Regions from separate parts of the Kribbella sp. NPDC050470 genome, predicted to be linked through region 2. Evidence: riboswitches for the same ligand, from Rfam matches in the RefSeq annotation. Region 2 holds a riboswitch; the other holds the start of a gene.
The links. A riboswitch is a leader RNA that binds a small molecule or an ion and turns the genes downstream of it on or off. The one in region 2 is predicted to bind cobalamin.
Positions count from the first base shown of each region.

Region 1: another riboswitch for cobalamin. It lies ahead of cobN (cobaltochelatase subunit CobN); the one in region 2 lies ahead of ACIBGM_RS29585 (ribonucleoside-diphosphate reductase subunit alpha).

Region 1 is NZ_JBITHV010000006.1:438,173-446,042, forward strand. Features, by position in the region: gene ACIBGM_RS20165 (LuxR C-terminal-related transcriptional regulator) at 1-1,402, opposite strand, end outside; cobalamin riboswitch at 1,479-1,611, shown strand; gene cobN (cobaltochelatase subunit CobN) at 1,645-5,364, shown strand; gene surE (5'/3'-nucleotidase SurE) at 5,377-6,150, shown strand; gene ACIBGM_RS20180 (hypothetical protein) at 6,153-6,323, opposite strand; gene ACIBGM_RS20185 (alpha/beta fold hydrolase) at 6,255-6,629, shown strand; gene ACIBGM_RS20190 (DUF222 domain-containing protein) at 7,309-7,870, shown strand, end outside.
Region 2 is NZ_JBITHV010000010.1:71,081-78,950, reverse strand. Features, by position in the region: gene cimA (citramalate synthase) at 1-883, shown strand, start outside; gene ACIBGM_RS29595 (hypothetical protein) at 880-1,116, shown strand; gene ACIBGM_RS29590 (ribonucleotide-diphosphate reductase subunit beta) at 1,156-2,235, opposite strand; gene ACIBGM_RS29585 (ribonucleoside-diphosphate reductase subunit alpha) at 2,217-6,164, opposite strand; cobalamin riboswitch at 6,297-6,453, opposite strand; gene ACIBGM_RS29580 (DinB family protein) at 6,529-7,110, opposite strand; gene ACIBGM_RS29575 (Fic family protein) at 7,192-7,870, opposite strand, start outside.

The DNA.
Region 1 (7,870 bases), on a different contig from region 2:
GCGCGACCCGGTCGGCGGCCGCCTGGAGGCGCTGGGGTGGGTCGGCGTGGCCGCGCCACAGCGCAACCCGGGCGCGCTCGTGCTCTGCGTCCGCCCGGAGCAACGGATTCCCGCTCGCCGCGAGCACAGCCTCCAGGTGTTGTTGCGCGACCGAGTGATGCCCGGAGAGAAAGGCGGCCACCGCGGCGGAGTAGGTCCGCTCGGCTCGTCGCTCAGGATCGGGACTGAGCCGCGCGGCGAGCTCGTAGGCACGGCACTCCGCCCAGCGCCCGCCGCGGTTCCGGGCGAGGTCCGCTGTCCGTGCCAGATCGGCCGCGATCGCCTCGTCCGGGGCCACGGCCGACAGCGCAGCGTGCCAGGCGCGCAGTTCCGCCCGCCCGGCCGGAAGTGTCTCTGCAACGGATCGATGTGCGGCCTGCCGCTCAGCGATCGTCGCGGTCTGATGGACCACCGAGCGGAGCACCGGATGCCGGAACACCAGTCCCGACGAGGTCCAGCGCACCAGACCGGCTCGCTCAGCGTGATCGAGCGCCGCGGGATCGCCGGTGAGAGCTCTGACCGCCGGCAGTAGTTGTTCCGCTCCCGTGTCCTCACTCACCGCCAGCACCAACAGGGCGGCCCGGGACGGCGCGGGTAGCGCCTCGAGCTCCCTGCGATAGACATCGGCGATCTCGCTGCCCACTGGCAGCGGTTCGGGCAGTGGCACCTGTCCGCTCAGCTCGGTGGGTTCAAGCGCAGCGACCAGCTCACGCAACGCCAGGGGGTTTCCGGTGGCCGCTCGCAACAGCATCGATCGGACGGACTCGGGCAGCTCGTGTCGTGCCGCGGCTCTGAGCACCTCACCGGCCGCGTCGTCGCCGAGACCTTGAAGCCGGAGCACCGGTATCCCGCGCGGCAGGTCCGCGTCGGGCCGTGGGTCGCGCGCTGCGAAGACCATGGCGATCCGCTCGGACTCGATTCGCCGTACTGCGAAGGCGAGCGCGGACGCCGAGGCGGCGTCCAGCCATTGAAAGTCGTCGACGAGGCACAGCATCGGCAGAGCCGCGGACGCGTCGGACAGCAGCGTCAGCGTGGCCGCCGCGACGGCGAATCCGTCGACCTCCTGCGCCGCGGTCTCGGCGAAGGCGGCATGCAGCGCGTTGGCTTGGCGGACGGGCAGTGCCGCGATGCTGTCTGCCGCCGGCCGAAGCAGCTCGAACAGCCCCGAGTAGGGCAGTTCCGTCTCGGTCTCGATCCCGGTAGCTCGCAGGATTCGGAAGTCGGCCGCACCCGCGGCGGTGTCGTCGAGCAGCGAGGTCTTTCCGATACCGGGCTCGCCCAGCACCAGCAACCCACCCCCGGAACCGGCCTGAGCCCCCGCGAGCAGGCGACCGACCCGAGCCCGATCCGCGTCGCGCCCCACCAGCACACTTCACCGTACCCCTGACACCGCCGGCGCACCCAGGCGCAGCACTCTGCGCAGCTGCTCGCGAGAACCACGGCGAGGGTTCGGCTAGAGTCGCTCTGTCAATCGACGGCATCAGCAGGAACCCGGTGTGAGTCCGGGACGGTCCCGCCACTGTGACCACCTCGTGTGGGAGTCAGGAACTGCCGCCGTCGAACCTCCGGACGGGGCGTGGACACCCCGAGGAAGGATCGTGGCCCGTGAACGAGCGAAGCGAGTTCATCGTCAGACACCGTCCCGCGAACCTGCTGCTGCTCTCCACCGCCGACACCGACCTGCTGGCCGCCTCCGAGGCAGATGCAGGTTGGAAGGTTGCGAATCCCGCCCGGCTGGACCTTGCCGAGCTGACCCCGCTGCTGGACTCCGCCGAAGTCGTGGTGGTCCGCCTGCTCGGCGGCCGCCGGGCCTGGGAGGAAGGGCTCGACGCGGTGGTCGCGTCCGGCAAGCCGGCCGTGGTGGTCAGCGGCGAGGCGGCGCCCGACGCCGAGCTCATGTCGCTGTCGACGGTCCCCGCCGGTGCGGTTACCGAAGCGCTCGCCTACCTGCGCGAGGGCGGCGCCGGGAACCTCCGCAACCTGGCCGGGTTCCTCCGGGACACGATCCTGCTGACCGGCGACGAGTTCGATCCGCCGCAGGCACTTCCGGCGTACGGCGTCCGTGGCACCTTCGTCGAGGACGAGCGCCCGGTCGTCGGCATCGTCTACTACCGCGCGCACGAGATCTCCGGAAACACCGCGTTCGTGGATGCACTGGCCGCCGCGGTGACGAACGCAGGCGCACAACCGTTGCCGGTGTACTGCGGCACCCTCCGCGGACTGGATCCGACCAGCCCCGACAACGCCGGCCTCTTCGAGCTGCTGCGGAAGTGCGACGTACTGGTCACGACTCTGCTCGCCGCCGGTGGATCCGTCGCGGCGGACGCGAGTGCGGGCGGTGCGGACGATGCGTGGGACGCGGGTGCGCTCGCGTCGCTCGACATCCCGCTGATCCAGGGCCTCGCGCTGACCTCGACGCGCGAGCAGTGGGAGGCCAGCGACGCCGCGGTCAGTCCGCTCGACGCGGCGACCCAGGTGGCGATCCCGGAGTTCGACGGGCGGCTGATCACGATCCCGTTCTCGTTCAAGTCGTACGACGAGGACGGCCTGGCTCGTTACGCGCCCGACCCGGAGCGCTGCGACCGGCTCGCCGGGATCGCGGTAGCGCATGCCCGGCTGCGGCACGTCCCGGTCGCCGAGAAGCGGCTCGCTCTGGTGCTGTCGTCGTACCCGACGAAGCATGCGCGGATCGGGAACGCGGTCGGTCTGGACACTCCGGCGTCCGCGGTCGTGCTGCTCGGCCGGCTCCAGGAGGCCGGGTACGACCTCGGTGATCTCGACGTGAACGAGCTGGAGGGTGACGGGCTTATCCACCGGCTGATCGCGGCCGGTGGTCACGATGTCGACTGGCTGACCGACGAGCAGTTGGCGAACGCGGTCGCGACGATCCCGCCGGCGACGTACGAGCAGTGGTTCGGCCGCGCCCCGGAGTCGTTGCGGGAGGCAATGACCGAGGCGTGGGGAGCGCCGCCGGGGGAGTTGTACGTCAACACGGCCGGTGAGATTGCGCTGGCGGCCTTGCGGTTCGGGAACGTCGTCCTGATGATCCAGCCGCCGCGTGGGTTCGGCGAGAACCCGGTGGCGATCTACCACGACCCGGACATGGCCCCGTCGCACCACTACCTGGCGGCGTACCGCTGGCTGGAGGCCTCGACGGACGAGGGCGGCTTCGGTGCGCATGCCGTCGTACACCTGGGCAAGCACGGGACGCTGGAATGGCTGCCGGGCAAGGGCATCGGGATGGCGGCCGACTGCGCGCCGGACGCCGTACTCGGGAACCTGCCGATGGTCTACCCGTTCATCGTCAACGACCCCGGCGAGGGGACGCAGGCGAAGCGGCGGGCGCACGCCACGGTCGTCGACCACCTGGTGCCGCCGATGGCCCGGGCCGAGACGTACGGCGACATGGCGAAGCTGGAGTACCTGCTCGACGAGTACGCGACCGTGCAGGCGCTGGACCCGGAGAAGGTGCCGACGCTGCGGGCCCAGATCTGGACGCTGATCCAGGCGGCGCAGTTGCACCACGACCTGCACACCTCGGAGAAGCCCGAGGACGACGACTTCGACGAGTTCGTGCTGCACCTGGACGGCTACCTGTGCGAGATCAAGGACGTGCAGATCCGTGACGGGCTGCACGTGCTCGGCGGCGCGCCGGTCGGCGAAGCGCGGATCAACCTGGTGCTCGCCGTACTGCGGGCCCGGCAGCTGTGGGGTGGGTCGTACTCGATCCCGGGTCTGCGTACGGCGCTCGGCGACAGCTTCGGCGTGTCCGAGGCCGACCTGCTTGCGGACCCGGGGAAGAGCGTCGATCTCGCAGACCTGGCGACGCTGGCCGATCTGCCCGCGGTGACCGGCGCGGACGGCGTCGACCTGCTCGAGGCTGTCGCCCGGAAGCTCGTCGTCGGGATGGAGACGCTGAGCTGGGACGCCGCGAAGGTCCCGGTGGTCGTCGCCGAGGTCATCGGGCGCTCGTCCGCCGGGGTCGAGGCCTCGCTGAGCTTCGCCGCGACTGAAGTGGTTCCGCGGCTCGCCCGGACCGGTGATGAGCTGGTCAACGTCCTCCGGGCGCTGGACGGCCGCTTCGTCGAGGCAGGTCCGTCGGGGTCGCCGACCCGCGGGCTGGTCAACGTGCTGCCGACCGGCCGCAACTTCTACGCGGTCGACCCGAAGGCGATCCCGAGCCGCAATGCCTGGGACGTGGGCGTCGCGCTCGCCGACTCGCTCCTCAACCGGCACAAGGCCGAGACAGGGGAGTGGCCGCGGTCGGTCGGTCTGACGGTGTGGGGTACGTCGGCCATGCGCACCCAGGGCGACGACCTCGCCGAGGTGTTGTGGCTGCTCGGATGCCGCCCGGTCTGGGACGAGGCGTCCCGCCGGGTCACCGGCTTCGAGGTGGTCCCGCTCGACGAGCTCGGCCGCCCGCGGGTCGACGTCACGGTCCGGATCTCCGGGTTCTTCCGGGACGCCTTCCCGCACGTCGTCGCGCTGCTGGACGAGGCGGTCCGCGCGGTCGCCGCGCTGGACGAGCCGGCGTCGGACAACTACCTGCGCGCGCACGTGGACGTCGATGTTGCCGAGGGCAATGATCTGCGGTCGGCCACCGCCCGGGTGTTCGGCTCCAGGCCGGGCTCGTACGGCGCCGGCCTGCTGCCGCTCGTGGACGCGCGGAGCTGGCGCACCGACGCCGAGCTCGCCGAGGTGTACGCGGTCTGGGGCGGGTACGCCTACGGCAAGGACCTCGACGGCGCCGAGGCCCGCGGGTCGATGGAGCGCGCCTACGCCCGGATCCAGGTCGCGGCGAAGAACGCGGACACCCGCGAGCACGACATCATGGACTCCGACGACTACTTCCAGTACCACGGCGGCATGATCGCGATGGTCCGCCACCTCACCGGCTCGAACCCGAAGGCATACGTCGGCGACTCCGCCGTACCGGCGCAGGTCAAGACGCGGACGCTCGAGGAGGAGACCAAGCGGGTCTTCCGCGCCCGCGTGGTGAACCCGCGCTGGATGGCGGCGATGCAGCGGCACGGGTACAAGGGCGCGTTCGAGATGGCCGCGACGGTCGACTACCTCTTCGGGTACGACGCGACCGCCGGGGTGGTCGACGACTGGATGTACGAGACGCTGACCTCGGAGTACGTCGCCAACCCGGAGATGGCGGAGTTCTTCCGCAAGTCGAATCCATGGGCGCGGCACGGCATCGCGGAGCGCTTGCTGGAGGCGGCGCAGCGCGGTCTGTGGTCGGAACCGACCGCCGAAGCGCTCGAGACGCTACGCAGCGCAGTCCTTGAGACGGAGGGTGACATCGAGGACCGCGGCTGATTGGCTAGAGGTATGGCGCCTGAGAACCTGAGAGTCCTGATCACCAACGACGACGGCTACCAGGCGCCAGGCATCCGGGCACTCGCACCCGCGATCGCCGAGCTCGGGTACGACGTACTGGTCGTGGCGCCGCTGGACGACCAGAGCGGCGTCGGCTCGGCCCGCGCCGGGATGGTCGACCGGCCGATCCGGACTGCCTCGGAATCCGAAAGCGGCATCACGTACCACGGCATCGACGGGACGCCGGCGCTCGCCGTGACGCTGGCGACCGTCGGGGCGTTCGGCGTTGCGCCGGACCTGGTCGTGTCGGGGATCAACCGCGGCCACAACATCGGCGTACCGATCTTCCACTCCGGGACCGTGGCCGCGGCCCTGACCGCAGCGGGCCAGGGCCTGTCGGCGGTTGCCGTCAGCATCGACTCCGAGGACCCCGGGCACTGGGGCACGGCGGCCGCGGTGGCTGCCGAGGCATTGACCTGGATCGCGCCGGAGCCGGCCGGGACGGTGCTGACCATCAACGTGCCGGACCGCCCGCTCGACCAGCTCGCCGGGGTTCAGCACGCTTCGCTGGCGCCGATCAAGCGGTCCCGGATCAGCGGTGCGACCGCGCCGACCGGGGAGCCGATGATCCACCTCTCACCACCCGCTGCGAACCCGGTCGCCGGCTCGGACGAGGCCCTGCTCGCCGCCGGGTACGTCGCGGTCACCCCGATCATCGGCATCCGCGAGGTCAAGGACGACGCGGCGGCCACCGCCTTGGCGAAGCGACTCTCCAGCTACCGCTGAAGCTATACGTCGCGGAGTACGGTCCGCCGGACGCACCCATTCCCGACGAGCCGATCAACCTCGTACTGATCGCGGACTTCGAGGAACTGCGCGACGACCTCGGCATCGAGCGGTGGGCGATCCTCGGGCACTCGGCGGGCGGCAACTACGCGGTCGAGTACGCGATCCGGCATCCGTCCGCGGTCAGCGCGGTGATCTTCGACTGCCCATGCTGGGACTTCGACGACCGCCACCGGCTGCCGATCTTCGCCCGCCTGTACGACGACCTCGGCGACCCCGAGCGCGCGGCCCGATGCCGGGAGCTGGCGATCGTCGACCGCCGGCTGACGGCAAGATGTACGAGCTCGCATGGGGTCTCGGCGACCGCTTCCAGGACCTGTGGTTCCACGATCCGTCCCGGTGGACCGAGTTCCACCGGATCGGGGAGGCGGCCGGCTTCACCGACGAGATGTGGGAACGCGGCAACAGCCACCTGGTGACGCTGCCCGAGCTCTACACCTCCAAGCTCGACCGGCTGCCCCTCATCACCCAGCCGACCCTCCTGATCGAGGGCGCCGACGACCTCGCCACCGACCCCGTCTCGATCCAGGCCTACCGCGACAACGTCCCCACCGGCCAAGTGCTCACCTTCGCCCGCTCCGGCCACTACCCCACTTCGAAGAACCAGAACGCTACGCCAACCTGGTCCGCTCCTTCGTCCTGGACGCAACGCAGTAACTCTGCATCCCTTCCAGATGCCGTCGGGTCCGCTCCGCACGCTCCCACCCGCCCGGTCCACGCGCTTCATTCGACCGAAGCGTGGTCCCAGCGAACGTGGTTCGTGAGCTGACCGCACTCGGTCAGCTGCGGCGTGGTTCGGGGGCTGTGTGATCCGACGGCGCCCTCTGCCGTCCGTGAGGTGCGCGCTCCCGCCCAGACGACGCCACCAGCCCTCCCTGGACAGCCCACGAGCCCCAGCCACCACCGTCACCACAGCGGTCCTCGACACTGCCGCATCCCACCCAGATGCCATCGGCCCACCCGCCTCGCACACCCAGCACGGACACCGTCGTTGTCCACAGGGCGCGTCCGGCTGTGGATGACCTGGTTGCTGGAATCCCTTGAAAATAACGGGATTCTGGTTTGAATTCTGTCGGTGATGGTCCCTAGGGTTGGGGTATGGAACTCCTGGGCGAGCGGCCGGTCTGGTCGATGAGTGGCGGCGAGATGCTGTCGACTCTCGACACACTCGAGGCCGAGCTCGCCCGGCTCCAGACCTACCGCCTGCACCTCATCAGCGGCCTGGACAGCGTTGGGTACGCCGAGGAGCTCGGCGCCCACGACACGGCCAGATTGCTGGCCTTCCGGTATCGCCTCAACAGCATCGACGCCCGGCGCGACGTACGGCTCGCCCTTGCCCTCCCCAAGTACGCCGACGTGTCGGCGGCACTCCCCGATGTGACAGCCCAGTACTCCACTGTCGACGCCGAGGGCGCTGATGACGCCGAGGGCGCTGATGACGCGGCGAGCTCTGATGATCGTGCTGCTGACGGTGAGGACCGTTGGTTGCTCCGTCCGGCGCAAGCCGAGGCAGTCGTGTCAGCGCTCGAGCGCGTCCCGTCGACGGTCCCCGCAGCGGACCTCGCGGTCGCAGAGCAGCAACTGGTTGCCTTGGCACGCCACCTTTCGCCGGCCGAACTTCGCCAAGCAGGCAAGGAGATCCGAGACCTCCTGGACGCCG
Region 2 (7,870 bases):
CAACGGGTACGGCGAACGCACCGGTAACGCCGACCTGCTCGCGATCGTCGCCAACCTCGAGCTGAAGCGGGGAATGGAACTGCTTCCGGCCGGCCGGCTGGCCGAGTCGTTCCGGATCGCGCACGCGATCGCCGAAGTGACGAACGTGCCGCCGTCGACCCGGCAGCCGTACGTCGGTGTGTCCGCCTTCGCCCACAAGGCAGGGCTGCACGCCAGCGCCATCAAGGTGGATCCCGACCTCTACCAGCACACGGATCCCGCCCTGGTCGGCAACGACATGCGGATGCTCGTCTCCGAGATGGCCGGCCGGGCCAGTGTCGAGCTGAAGGGCCGCGAGCTCGGCTTCGACCTCGGCAACGACCGCGACCTGGTCAGCCGGGTGACCGAGCGGGTCAAGGAGATGGAGGCCCGCGGGTACACATTCGAGGCGGCGGACGCGTCGTTCGAGCTGCTGCTCACCGAGGAGGTCACCGGCCGGCGGGCCAGCTTCTTCGACGTCGAGTCGTGGCGGGTGATCACCGAGTCGCGCGCCGACGGCGAGGCAGTGTCGGAGTCGACGGTGAAACTGGTCGCCGGCGGCGAGCGGGAGATCGTCACCGGCGAGGGCAACGGCCCGGTGAACGCCCTCGACCACGCGCTGCGGACCGCGATCGAGCGCGCGTACCCGGTGGTGAACAAGTTCGAGCTGGTCGACTACAAGGTCCGGATCCTCGACCAGGGCCACGGGACGGACGCGGTGATCAGAGTCCTCATCGAGACCGCGGACGGCGAAGGCTCCTGGGTCACGGTCGGCGTCGGCCACAACATCGTCGAGGCGTCCTGGGAGGCCCTCGTCGACGGCTTCACGTACGGCCTGCTCCGCCACAAGGAGGTCGCCCGATGACCGTGCTGGCCGCCCAGCAGACGCAGACCGTCTTCACCGCCACCGTGGTCGAGACCGGCGGCCTGCTCGCCCGCATCGCCGTACTCCTCAACCCGTACGACGTCCGCGAGCTCTCCCTCTCCCTCGACGACGGCCTCCTCCGCGTAGTCGTCGAAGGCAACGGCTTCGACGCCGGCCGGGTCGCCGCCCGCCTGGAGAAGATCATCGGCATCCTCGAGGTCGAGGTGAATTAAGATCCCCCAGGTCTTCGCGGACCCGGGGGATCTCAACGGTCATTCCCAACTCAGTCCGCTCGACGACTGGTACTCGATCACCCGGGTCTCGAAGAAGTTCTTCTCCTTCTTCAGATCCATCACCTCCGACATCCAGCCGAACGGGTTGCGGGTCTCGCCGAAGATGGGCGCGAGGCCGATCTGCTCGGCGCGGCGGTCGGTGATGAAGTGCATGTACTGCTCGCACAGCTCCGCCGTCAGCCCGAGCATGCCGTTCGGCATCGTCGCGCGCCCGTACGCCACCTCGAGCTCACACGCCTCGGTCAGCATCTGCCGCACCTCGGCCTGGAACGCCGCCGTCCACAGGTGCGGGTTCTCCTGCTTGATCTGGTTGATGCAGTCGATGCCGAAGTTCAGGTGGATGGACTCGTCGCGCAGGATGTACTGGTACTGCTCGGCGATCCCGACCATCTTGTTCCGCCGGCCGAGCGACAGGATCTGCGCGAACCCGGTGTAGAACCACATCCCCTCGAACACCACGTAGAACACGATCAGGTCCCGCAGGAAGGCGGTGTCGGCCTCCGGCGTCCCCGTGCGGAAGTCCGGATCCTCCAGGTGCTGGGTGTACTTCAGCGCCCAGGCGTCCTTGTCCGAGATCGACGGCACCTCCCGGTACATGTTGAACAACTCGCCCTCGTCCAGGCCGAGCGACGTGCAGATGTACTGGAAGGTGTGCGTGTGCACGGCCTCCTCGAACGCCTGGCGCAGCAGGTACTGCCGGCACTCGGGGTTGGTCAGCTGCCGGTAGACGGCCAGCACGATGTTGTTCGCGACCAGCGACTCCGCGGTGGCGAAGAAGCCGAGGTTGCGCTTCAGCATCAGCCGCTCGTCGTCGGTCAGTCCGTCGCGAGCCCCTGGTGGACGCCGCCACAGCGCGATGTCCGCCTGCATGGACACCTCGGTCGGCATCCAGTGGTTGTTGCATCCGGCAAGGTACTTCTCCCAGGCCCACCGGTACTTCAGCGGCAGCAACTGGTTGACGTCCGCCCGCGCGTTGATCATCGCCTTGTCGTCGACGTGCACCCGGCCCGCGCCGACGGAGATCTCGTCCAATCCGGTGGTCACTGGCACGCCTCGCATTCCGGGTCGTCGATGGCACACACGGCTCCGGTCGGTGCAGGAAGGTTCACCGGTACGGCGTTCAGCCGGCCGTCCGTGCCTTGCAGCGTGGACTTCTCCACGTGGGTCGCTGACTGGGAACGCAGGTAATAAGTCGTCTTGAGGCCATGACGCCATGCCGACCGGTACAGCTCGTCCAGCGCCCGGCCCGACGGCGCGGCCATGTAGAGGTTCAGCGACTGCGCCTGGTCGATCCACTTCTGCCGCCGCGAGGCCGCCTTCACCAGCCACCGCGGCTCGATCTCGAACGCGGTCGCGTACAGCTCGCGCAGGTCGGCCGGGACGCGCTCGATCCGGGCCAGGATGCCGTCGTGGTACTTCAGGTCCGACACCATCACCTGGTCCCACAGCCCCCGCGCCTTCAGGTCGGCGACCAGGTACGGGTTCGCCACCGTGAACTCTCCGGACATGTTCGACTTCACGAACAGGTTGCTGTACGCCGGCTCGATCGACTGGCTCACCCCGCAGATGTTGGAGATCGTCGCGGTCGGCGCGATCGCCATCACGTTGGAGTTGCGCATCCCGTCCCGGAGAACCTTCTCCCGGAGCGCGTCCCAGTCCAGTTGCTTGCTTTCATCAACGATCAGGTCACCGTCGCGGGCGTTCCGCAGCAGCGCGATCGAGTCGATCGGCAGCACACCCTGACTCCACAGCGAACCGTCGTACGTCGAGTAGCGGCCGCGCTCGGCGGCGAGCTCGCTGGAGGCCTCGATCGCGTGGTAGCTGATCTGCTCCATCGAGGTGTCGGCGAAGGTGACGGCCGCGTCGGAGGAGTACGGGATGCGCAGCCGGAAGAGCGCGTCGGCGAATCCCATCAGGCCGAGGCCGACCGGGCGGTGTCGCTGGTTGGCGCGCTCGGACTCCGGGGTGGTGTAGAAGTTCACGTCGATGACGTTGTCGAGCATCCGGACCGCTGTCTTCACGGTGTCGCGCAGCAGCTCGGCGTCGAGGCCCTCGTCGGTGAGATGCGCGACCAGGTTGACCGAACCGAGGTTGCAGACCGCGGTCTCGTCAACGGTGGTGTTGAGGGTGATCTCGGTGCACAGGTTCGACGAGTGGACCACGCCGTCGTGCTGCTGCGGCGACCGCAGGTTGCAGGCGTCCTTGAAGGTGATCCACGGATGCCCGGTCTCGAACAGCACGGTCAGCATCCGCCGCCACAGCTCGACCGCCCGGACCCGGCGGAACACCTTGATCTCGCCGCGATCCGCCGCTTCCTCGTAACCACGGTAGGCGTCGACGAAGGCAGCGCCGTACAGATCGTGGAGGTCGGGGACCTCGTCGGGGGAGAAGAGCGTCCACTGGCCGTCCGCCTCGACGCGCTGCAGGAACAGGTCGGGCACCCAGTTCGCCGTGTTCATGTCGTGCGTCCGGCGGCGCTCGTCGCCGGTGTTCTTGCGCAGGTCGAGGAACTCCTCGAGGTCGATGTGCCAGGTCTCCAGGTAGGCGCACACCGCGCCCTTGCGCTTGCCGCCGTTGTGGGCCAAGCCGGCGCTGGTCATGTACGACTCGTCGACCTCGACCTCGAGGTCGTGCACGACTGGCACGGTCGCAATTGTGCTCACCTCTCGCACGCGCGAGAAGACCATGCTTTGGTGTGCGATCCAGTTGAGCTTCCGGATGGGCGTGACGCCGACGAGTTCGGCAATCCCAGGTACGGCGGGAATACGGAGGTCGAAGACGTGCACAGGTTTCGAAAAGGTAATCCCGGATCCGTCGGAGCGCTGACCGACGTGACGATCGTCGCGCGTGCGGTGTTGCCCTGCGGTGGGAATTCCGAGCCGGAGCAGCTGGTAGCGCAGGCCGTTGACGAGCTTTCGTGAAGTAGTCGTGAAGTAGATCTCCTTGCCACGCGAGACTCCACCGTCTGTTTCCAGGAGCCCGCGGATGAGCGCACGGGTCTGGGCGAGCGGGAGATGCGCGAGTCGACGCGCGATGTGCTTGCGATGTTGCTCGTCGTAGAGGTCCTTGCCGGCGAACGGTAGCGTCGCTTCGCCGGGTCCGGCGATACGTCCCGTCAACGGGTCCCTTCTGGGGCCGCGTCCCGCCGCCCAATGGACCTGTGCGTAGCTGTCACCGCGACTGGTCTCCCAGAAGTGGATTTCGCGAGCGCTGAGGTAATCGCGTACGAACGACAGGTGCGTGTCGCGCTGTGGATTGCCGGACACTCCCCACTGACTGCCGTTTTTCGACAGGTGGCCGTCACCGAGGAGGATGCCGTACAGGCGTGCATCGTCTTCGGTCAGACCGTGAACCGGAATGACCTCCTTTGGGACGACCTGCCCGACGTAGTCACCGCTGCTGAGCATGCCGGCCTCGACCCAGGCTGCTTGTGCCTTTCCCTTCGCGAGCCACTCGAGCGTTCGCTCGTTACTCTGCTCCATCGGCACGCCTTGAATCGCGTAGAGAGGATGACCTGCCGTAACCGTGAGCGGTTCGATCGAATGCTTCACGTCGATCTCCACCATCGGGTCGTTTTGGTCGTACGTGAATGTCTTCGTTACCTCGCGATACTTACCGCTCGCACCGAGCACCAGATCGCCCGTCGTGATCTCGCTGATCGGTGTTGCGCCGCATGCGGCATAGACGAGAGTCTCCGGAGCAAAACACTGATTGACCGCGACCGCCGTGTCGTTGGCGATCTTCAGGAACGGTACGACGCCCTGCGACTCGCCGTTGGTCCCGCGGATCTTGGCGCCGATGCCGCGGACCGGGGTCCAGTCGTTGCCGAGACCGCCGGAGTACTTGGCGAGCAGGGCGTTGTTGCGGATCTTGGTGAAGATGCCGCCCAGGTCGTCCTCGACCGTGGTGAGGAAGCAGGACGACAGCTGCGGCCGGGTCGTGCCGGAGTTGAACAGCGTCGGCGTGGAGGACATGAACCGGAACGAGCTGAGCAGCTCGTAGAACTGGATGGCCCGCGCCTCGCGGTCGTCCTCGCGCAGCGCCATCCCCATCGCGACCCGCAGGAAGAAGGCTTGCGGCAGCTCGTACCGCACTTTGTCGATGTGCAGCAGATAGCGGTCGTAGAGGGTCTGCAGGCCGAGGAACGCGAAGTCGAGGTCGCGCTCGGGCTTGATCGCGGCCGCGAGCGCGGTCAGGTCGAAGCTCGCGAGCTCCGGGTCGAGCTGGCCCGCCTCGATGCCGGTCCGGATGTACTCCGGGAAGTACGCCGGGTACGCCGTGGTCATGTCGGCCTGGCTCGCCTGCCGCGGCTCGCCGTGCACGCGGCCGAGTGTCTCGCGGCGGATCTGGTCGAGCAGCAGGCGGGAGGCGGCGAAGCTGTACTGCGGCTCGGTCTCGACGTACGACCGCGCCGCCATCACCAGCGCGAGCTCGACCTCGTGCTGGGCGATGCCGTCGTAGCAGGAGCCGAGCGTCGCGTCGAAGATCAGCTGCGGGTCGACCGCGTCGAGGCCGTCGGCAGCCTCGCCGACGATCACCCGCAGCCGGTCGAGGTCGAGCGGCGCCGCGCTGCCGTCGGCCGCGCGCACGGTGATGACCGGCTTCTCGGTCACGCCGGCCAGGTCGGCGGGCGTGCGGGCGCGGGTGCGCTCCTCCCGGTAGAGGACGTAGGCGCGGGCGACCTGGTGCTCGCCGGCGCGCATCAGCGCCAGCTCGACCTGGTCCTGGATGTCCTCGACCTGGACGGTACGACGGGCGTCACCGCGGCTGGTGAGCGCGTCGACGACCCGGCCGGTCAGGTCGGTCACCAGGTCGCGGACCCGGTGCGTCGCGCCTGCGTCCGGGCCCTCGACGGCGAGGAACGCCTTGGACATGGCAACGGCGATCTTGGACTGGTCGAACGCCGTACTGCTGCCGTCGCGGCGGACGACGGTCAGCTCGATCGACGGCCGGCCGGCCGTCGATCGCGATGAGGAAGTGACGGTCACAGATGCTCTTTCCACGCGAGTTCGGAGGGCCTGGACTCGCGGGCGGGGAGCATGACGGGACAGGCAGCACCGGCCGGAACTGCGCCTGTCACGCCCTGCGACCCGCCCTCGAGGTCTCGGACCGCGCGCACCGGCGGTGCACGCGCCGGTGGCAGGTACTCGGACTCGCGGACGGATTCCGCTCACCGTTGCGGGGCAGCTCCGGAGTCGCACCGGATTCCCCTGTTGCCTCGGCGTCACCCACATCTTGTGGTGTTGGTGACTCCGAACCACCAGCAGTAGTGATGCTAGGGGTCGGCTCCGACATTTTGTGGCAGCGCCGCGCCGCGTGTCGCACATCTTGTGGTCCCCGCCGCCCCGCGTCTCAGGCCGCCGCCGCGTAGAGGTCCTGCAGCGTCATGATCTCCGAGCCGTGGTGGATCAGCTCCCGGTTGAGGCGCAGTACGACGTGACCGAACGGCTCGGCGGCGTCGAGCTCGGTCGCCTGGCTGAGGCCGACCGTCATCACCTGCTCCTCGTCCAGCGCGGCGACCGATTCACGCCAGGCCTCGACCCAGTGCGTCAGCCAGGCGACGGCGTCGCGGGCGTTGCCGTGCAACGTGATGTCGGCGCGCCCTTGCCTTCGCTCGCCGAAGGTCCACTCCCAGCGCTCGAAGAACATCTCGGTCAGGTGGGCGATCAGCCAGGCGATCGTGCGCGGGCCGCGATGGTCGGGCTCGTCCGGCCACTGCGCGACCCACTCGCCGGAGCCGAGTGATCGGAACCGGCCGGCGTAGTGGCGCCGGACGACGGTCAGCGCCTCGCCGCTCGGCTGCCAGAAGTACTGCTCGTCGGTCAGCTCCGCGAGCCGGGTGGACAACACCATCCAGCTGAAGCCGAGCTGGCCGCGGACCATCGCCATCGCCGAGGGGCGGTACAGGATGTCCCAGTCGAACGGCTCCGGCATCACGGTTCCTCACGCTCCCGATCAGATTTTGCAGCAGGATCGAACATGTGTTCGAATTGTTGCCTGAACGGGAGGAGAAAGTCAATGAGCACTGCGTGTCGGTTCTGGCCTCGACGGCACTGGCCTGCTAGGCGGTTCGATCCTGGTATCGGCGGCCGGGCTGGCGAAACGCCGTTCCAGCAAGATGAAGGCATCGATCAGCTCGGGTGCTTCGTAGACGCGGTTCCGGCGACCGTCGGTGACCTCCCGCAGGATGCGGGCCTCGACCAACCTCGCGAGCGCCTGGTTCGCGGCCTGTTGCGAGCGGTCGATCAGTCGGGCCGCGCCCGCCAAGGTGAGCACCGGCGCCGCGGGCAGCGTCTCGATCAGCAGCTCCACGGCCGAGCCGGCCCGCACCGGTGCGGCCCGGTCTCGCCAGGCGGCCTTGAGGTCGGCCGCCGTCCGCTCGAAGCGGGCGGCCTCCGCGGTGGCGTGGCTGCACGCGGCGGCGAACATCTGCAGCCACTGGTTGGCTGCCGTGCGGGCCCGTGGAGTGGTCGGCTTGCCAACGTGCCGGAAGGCGGTGAGCGCCTCGATGTACTGCGTGGCGTGGGTCGCGAGCGACAGCGACACCGGCGGGACTGTTCGCTCGACCAGGCCCTCTGCGCGCAGGATCAGGTGGATCAGCGCGCGGCCGGTCCGTCCGTTGCCGTCGGCAAAGGGATGGACGGTCTCGAACTGTGCGTGCGCGATCGCGGTCTTCGCCAGCACCGGCAGGCGG